Regions from separate parts of the Butyrivibrio hungatei genome, predicted to be linked through region 2. Evidence: predicted binding sites of a transcription regulator. Region 2 holds the regulator's gene; the other holds the start of a gene.
The links. The regulator NrdR, encoded in region 2, represses ribonucleotide reductase genes. The targets are predictions, from matches to a motif close to CACAANATNTTGTG.

Region 1 (3,523 bases), 1.1 Mb from region 2:
TGTATTTTGTACATTCACAAAGACCTGCATAACCAAGAGAAATAGTTGAGTAATTACCAAATAACAATGGATCAATAACTTCACCTTTAGCAAGTCTTGCAAGTGCTCCGTTCTGCCAAAGAATAGGAGCAACATCTGAAGGAGTTCCAAGGAGTCTGTTGTGTCTGCACATAAGTGCTCTCTTACAGAGCTCTGTTCTCTCTTCCATGAGCTGCCAGAACTTCTCTTCATCTCTATTTGAAGAACAAGCAACATCAACAAGGTTAAGAGTTACAACACCCTGATTGAAACGTCCGTAGTACTTATGATCTCCCTCTTTGTAGTTCTGAGCATGAGCTTTGTTGCCTGCGTTACAGAAACCTTCAGGAACATTCTCATTATCAGGTGTAAGGAACGATCTGCATCCCATACAAGGATATACATCGCCGCCTTTGAGCTCTTTCATCTTCTTAGCAGAGATATAATCAGGAACAAGACGCTTAGCTGTACATTTAGCTGCAAGCTCTGTTAAGTACCAGTACTTAGAATCCTCATGGATATTGTCTTCATCAAGTACATAGATGAGCTTAGGGAATGCTGGTGTAATAAGCTGTCCCTTTTCATTCTTAACACCAAGGATACGCTGCTTGAGCATCTCCTCGATCACCATTGCAAGGTCTTCTCTAGTCTGTCCTTCTGGTACCTCATCAAGATACATATATACTGTAATGAAAGGAGCCTGACCATTTGTAGTCATAAGAGTGATGACCTGATACTGGATAACTTGGCATCCTCTCTCGATCTCTTTTCTAACACGCATCTCTGCGATTTCATTTACCTGCTTCTTGTTGATCTTCATTCCTGCTGTCTCAAACTCGAGAGCAACTTCCTTACGGAACTTCTGTCTGCTGACATCAACAAATGGAACCAGGTGAGACAATGTAATACTCTGTCCGCCGTACTGTGAGCTGGCGATCTGAGCAATTGCCTGTGTTGCAATATTACAAGCTGTTGAAAAGCTCTTTGGACGCTCGATCATGGTCTCAGAAATAACTGTACCATTCTGGAGCATATCCTCGAGGTTTACAAGACAGCAATTGTGCATATGCTGTGCGAAGTAGTCTGAATCATGGAAATGGATAAGACCTTCTTCATGAGCCTTAACTACATCTTCTGGTAAAAGAAATCTCTTAGTGATGTCCTTAGAAACTTCTCCCGCCATGTAATCTCTCTGAACGCTGTTAACAGTAGGATTCTTGTTAGAATTCTCCTGCTTAACTTCCTCATTGTTACACTCAATAAGAGACATGATCTGCTCGTCAGTTGTATTAGACTTTCTCACAAGAGCATGCTTGTAGCGGTATGTTATGTACTTTCTTGCAACTTCAAACTTACCAGACTTCATAAGGTCATCCTCAACCATATCCTGGATTTCCTCCACGCTGGCAGCACGAGTAAGAGATGCACACTTACTCTCAACGCTTCTCTCAATGTCGCTGATCTGACCTGCTGTTAACTTCTTCTCGTCAGTCACCTCATTGTTAGCTTTTTCGATAGCAGCAAGAATCTTATTCCCGTCAAATGTAACTTCTTTACCGCTTCTCTTAATGATCTTCATAAAAGCCCCCTAATAAAAAATATAAACTAATTTTTTGACCCAAGCTTTTGAATCACAATATCTTGTGGTCATGATTTAATGATAGTACATTATATTGTTTAATTCAAGTAACTAAATTATTAATTTTTTCTTACCAATTCCAGTCTATTATGCAGTCTGCATATGTGTTCTAGCGTTTTCGGGTCCTCAACTTTTTTTCCTGAGAAATAAAAATCCGTATTACACTGGCACAACATATTGTGGTAGTCTTCAAAATAAATCTCTTTATCTTGATCTGATGACATATTAAGTCCAAGAACGTCTGCTAAATGGTGGATAGTTCCATAATTTCCATCAATCAGAAGCGTATCCTCCCCAAAGTATCTCCTATACTCTGGCTTGAAATAGTTGAAATGTGTGCACCCAAGAACCAGTGCGCAGTATTTATCTTTATCGAAGGCAGAGAATTGCTCCTCGATATATTTGTGAACGTCCTCCGAATCAAACTCCTCACGCTCAGCAAACTCTACTAGTCTAGGCATGGCAAGAAGGTCTACTCTGTGCTCTTCATCAACTCTGTGAAGAAGATCCTTGAGCTTATCTTCTCTTATTGTGACCGGAGTCGCAATGACCATTATACGCTTTTTATCTGTCACTTCAACAGCCGGTTTTACAGCAGGTTCCATACCAAGAATCGGTATGTCAAATCTCCTTCGAAGCTCCTTGATCGCCACGCTGGTAGCTGTATTGCAAGCCACAACGATTGCCTCTGCTCCCTGATCGATCAGGAATTCTGCAATATTAATTGCGTAGCCTGTTATCTGTTCAGGAGTCTTAAGACCATAAGGCACATGCTCTGTATCTGCGTAAAATATGTATTTTTCATTTGGCAATCTGTGATAAGCTTCATGCAAAACAGACATTCCGCCTATACCAGAATCGAAAATGCCAATCTTCATAATTGTTTCCTCTTTTGCTATACTAATGATATGAGCGAGAAAAAATTTGACGAATTACAAAAATTATATGACAACACAAAAATAGGATCTCTTGTACAGGAGATCTGTGAGTACTATGCAACTAAGGATGGTTACGAGGAAAATTCATATCAGGATGAGATTGAGCCTCCTGAAATAGTGGAATCTATCTACATTCTATTCTGTCTGCAGTCAAGAGAGCAGATCCTTGACGAATTCTCTCTGGTGCAAAAGAAATATCCTACACTATACACATCTATAAAGTCACTGCACGGAACTCTTCTGGTAAACATGGATTACCAGTCATTAGAAAAAACTTGTGCTCAAAAAATTGCTGATCACGCCAAGGATACCAGTGTGGAAGAAGTTCTTTCCCACGCCGATACCTTCTCACGTTCTAGTAATACTCTTTCAGAAGCGCAGGACAGGTTTTATTCCTGGCTTCATTCCAGAAGTAGATAATTTATTCTTTAAGGTATTTCATGGATGCGTAAACCTGCTGGCCCTCATATTCCACAAGAGCCCAGGAACCATCCTCTGCTACAGCTATTCTCTTAAGCTGTGTTCCCTCGTCAACAGTTCCAACCTTTGCACTGTCTGTACTTGGGCCAGAACGCAGGTTAAGAGATGATGCACCTGTCACAGTTACCGTATCATTCTTTTCTACAAATCCGCTTGGAAGCGCAGTCACTTCTGTCTGCTGCTCATCTGGATCATTTAAATATTTATCGATCACTTTCACCTTAACAGTAAAAGCAATCATAGCCAAAATGAAAACACCTGTAATGATAGAGGCAATCCTAACAAGGAGTTCAGGAGTTATTCCGCCACGCTCCTCATCTTCTCCTTCCTCTTCGTCGTACTCTTCCTCATAATCCTCTTCGTCGTACTCATCTTCAGGATCTTCACGACGTTCTTCTCTGCGAGGCTCTTCCCTTCGTGGTTCCTCTCTTCGTGCATCTTCTTTGTG
Region 2 (3,523 bases):
AAAAATGTTACTTTCGAAGAGAAAAAGCAGTAAATTGTATACTAAATGGTACAAATTTATTCAAAAAAAACAGGTTGATAATTAACAAAAAAAATCGTATCATAGCATATAGGAGTCTTTAGGATTATGAAGGAGGAGTTGTTTTGCTGGAGATTAAGTCAAATGAAGCAGAAAACGCCTGCAGAATTATCGTCGTCGGGGTTGGCGGTGCAGGTAATAATGCTGTAAATAGAATGGTAGACGAGAATATTACTGGTGTCGAGTTCATCGGTATTAATACTGATAAACAGGCGCTTCAGCTTTGCAAAGCCCCTAAGCTTTTACAGATTGGTGAGAAGCTTACAAAGGGCCTTGGAGCTGGTGCAAAGCCTGAAATTGGACAGAAGGCTGCTGAGGAGAGTTCAGAGGAGATTTCTGCAGCTCTTAAGGGTGCAGATATGGTATTCGTTACTTGTGGTATGGGTGGCGGTACTGGTACTGGTGCAGCACCTGTCGTAGCTAAGCTTGCTAAGGAGATGGGTATCCTTACTGTTGGCGTTGTTACAAAGCCTTTCAGTTTCGAAGCCCGTGTTCGTATGCAGAACGCTATGCTTGGTATTTCTAATATTAGAACAAATGTTGATACACTTATCGTTATTCCTAACGATAAGCTTCTTCAGATAGTTGACAGAAGAACTACAATGCCTGACGCACTCAAGAAAGCTGATGAAGTGCTTCAGCAGGCTGTACAGGGTGTTACAGACCTTATCAATGTACCAGCAGTTATCAATCTTGATTTTGCTGACGTACAGACAGTCATGAAGGATAAGGGTATTGCTCATATCGGTATCGGTACTGGTAAGGGTGATGACAAGGCTTCTGATGCTGTTAAGATGGCAGTAGAGAGTCCACTTCTTGAGACAAAGGTTAATGGTGCAACAGATGTTATTATTAACATTTCTGGTGACATCACACTTACAGATGCACAGGAGGCTTCCGATTATGTTCGTAACCTCGCTGGAGATGATGTTAACGTTATCTTTGGTGCTATGTATGATGAGAGCAAGACAGATTCTTGCACAGTTACAGTAATTGCTACAGGAATTGATGACAAGGCAGCAACTGGTACACAGAATAGTAGGATAAATAAGGTTGCTACACCTGTTTCACAGCCTACAGCTACCCCAGTTACTCCTGCAACTCCAGTTCATGCAACTACAGTTCCTGTTACACCAGTTACTCCAATTACACCAATCGCGCAGGCACAGCCTGGTGTTTCAACAATTGGATTTGCAACTGAAGGTGTTGCAACTACTCCTAGACCTAATATGACAATCAATAGACCAACTGAGATCAAGAGCACAGTTGAACCAAAATCTCTTAAGATTCCGGATTTCTTACAGAGAAAGTGATTGATTTATCGGCATTTAGCCCTACTCCAGCATTGGAGTAGGGCTTTTTTACTGCCAAAAACGTTATTTAGTGTGGAATTATTGTAAAAATAATGCTACAATAAATTGTGTGATGCTTAATATGGTAGCCAAGATATAGTGGAGATATTACTTTTATAAAAATGGAGGAAATGCTATGAAATGCCCATTTTGCGGTAAGGATGATACAAGAGTAATTGATTCAAGACCTGCTGACGAAAATACGTCTATCAGGAGAAGAAGAGTTTGTGATTCCTGTGGAAAAAGATTTACCACATATGAAAAGGTAGAGACTATTCCTCTTATTGTTATTAAAAAGGGTGATATCAGGGAGCCATATGACAGGGCCAAGATTGAGGCAGGTGTGTTCAGAGCTTGTCACAAGAGACCTGTAAGTGCAGAGCAGATCACCAAGATGGTGGATGCGGTTGAAACAGAAGTCTTCAACCTGGAACAGAAAGAGATTCCAAGCAGAGCTATCGGTGAGATAGTAATGGATAAGATGCAGGATCTTGATCCTGTAGCATATGTAAGATTTGCATCAGTTTACAGAGAGTTTAAGGATGTGAATACATTTATGGATGAACTTAAATCAGTTCTCAAGAAAGAGGCTGATGGAACCATATCTAATTCAGCTGATAATAACATTCCGCTTCTTAAGAAAGAGTAAGCTAATAGCCTTGACAATAAGTTGTCAAGGCTATAATATTTCTTTGAGCTCAACAAGAGCTAGACAATTTAATATAGGAGGAAGATTTTAACATGATTAAGAGGAGTTTTATGAAAAGGAGTGTATCCTCATTATTACTAGTCGTGTTAACAACACTGACTGTTGCATTGGGCGGATGCTCAAGTGACAAGGCAGGAGAATCTACGGAAGGTAACCAGGGCACAGGGGCAAGCACTGAAACAGTGACTAGCACAGCCGATACAGATGTTACCAATACGTCAGATGATCTTTCAAAGCTTATCGTTGGAGTACCTCAGGACATCAGCGAGCTTGACCCCCACACAGCAACAGGGGCAGGTATTCAGGAGGTATTGTTTAATGTCTATGAAGGCTTGGTCAAGCCTGATGCGAGCGGTAATCTTATCCCTGCTGTAGCCAGTGATTACACGATTTCGGATGATAGTACGGTATACACATTCACACTTCGTGATGGAATCAAATTTCACGATGGAAGTTTAGTTACGGTAGAGGATATTAAGTATTCTATTGATCGTAATAGAGGAGCAGATGGCAGTGAGCCACTCATTTCTTCATTTTCCAGTATTGACAGTGTGAATATTATTGATGACAGTCACGTAGAGATAGTGCTTAAGGAAGCTAATTCAGATTTCCTTCCACTTCTTACAGTTGCAATTGTTCCAGAGGCTAACAAGGATTTAAATACAAATCCTATTGGTACAGGCCCATACAAGTTTGTGTCACGTTCTCCACAGGAGAATTTTGTGGTAACCAGATTTGATGATTACTGGGGCGAGAAGGCATATATCAAGGATGTAGTGTTCAAGGTAGAGGCTAATAGCGATGCAATCGTTATGGATCTTGAGGGCGGCTCTATTGATATGATCGCTAGAATTACAAGTACTCAGGCAGCTCAGCTTTCTGATAAGTTTGAGATTTACGAAGGAACAATGAACCTTGTACAGGCTCTTTACCTCAACAATGCCGAGAAGCCATTTGATGATGTAAGAGTTAGACAGGCTCTTTGCTACGCTATTGATCCACAGGAGATCATGAACTTTGTATCAGATGGTGCAGGAACAGAGATTGGTAGTGCTATGTTCCCTGCATTTACTAAGTATTATGATGCAAGTCTTAACGACACTTACAATCAGGATACAGAAAAGGCTAAGGCTCTTCTTGCTGAAGCTGGTTACCCTGATGGATTTGAGTTTACTATCACAGTTCCATCAAACTATGCTCAGCATATTGATACAGCACAGGTTATCTCTGAAGAACTCAAGAATATCGGCGTTACAGCTAATATTCAGGAAGTAGAGTGGAACACATGGCTTGATGAAGTTTATAAGCAAAAGAAGTATCAGTCAACAGTAGTTGGTTTTGATGCTTCAACACTTTCTGCATCAGCCCTTCTTGCAAGATATGT

Region 1: nrdD (anaerobic ribonucleoside-triphosphate reductase) is a predicted target of NrdR. The motif match lies at 1,651-1,664, and genes of this name have one in related genera.

Annotation. Positions count from the first base shown of each region.
Region 1 is NZ_CP017831.1:3,091,816-3,095,338, forward strand. It holds gene nrdD (anaerobic ribonucleoside-triphosphate reductase) at 1-1,597, opposite strand, end outside; gene murI (glutamate racemase) at 1,717-2,535, opposite strand; gene bhn_RS14300 (hypothetical protein) at 2,566-3,015, shown strand; gene bhn_RS14305 (SH3 domain-containing protein) at 3,017-3,523, opposite strand, start outside.
Region 2 is NZ_CP017831.1:1,972,103-1,975,625, reverse strand. It holds gene bhn_RS09140 (cell division protein FtsQ/DivIB) at 1-33, shown strand, start outside; gene ftsZ (cell division protein FtsZ) at 144-1,391, shown strand; gene nrdR (transcriptional regulator NrdR) at 1,567-2,079, shown strand; gene bhn_RS09125 (ABC transporter substrate-binding protein) at 2,190-3,523, shown strand, end outside.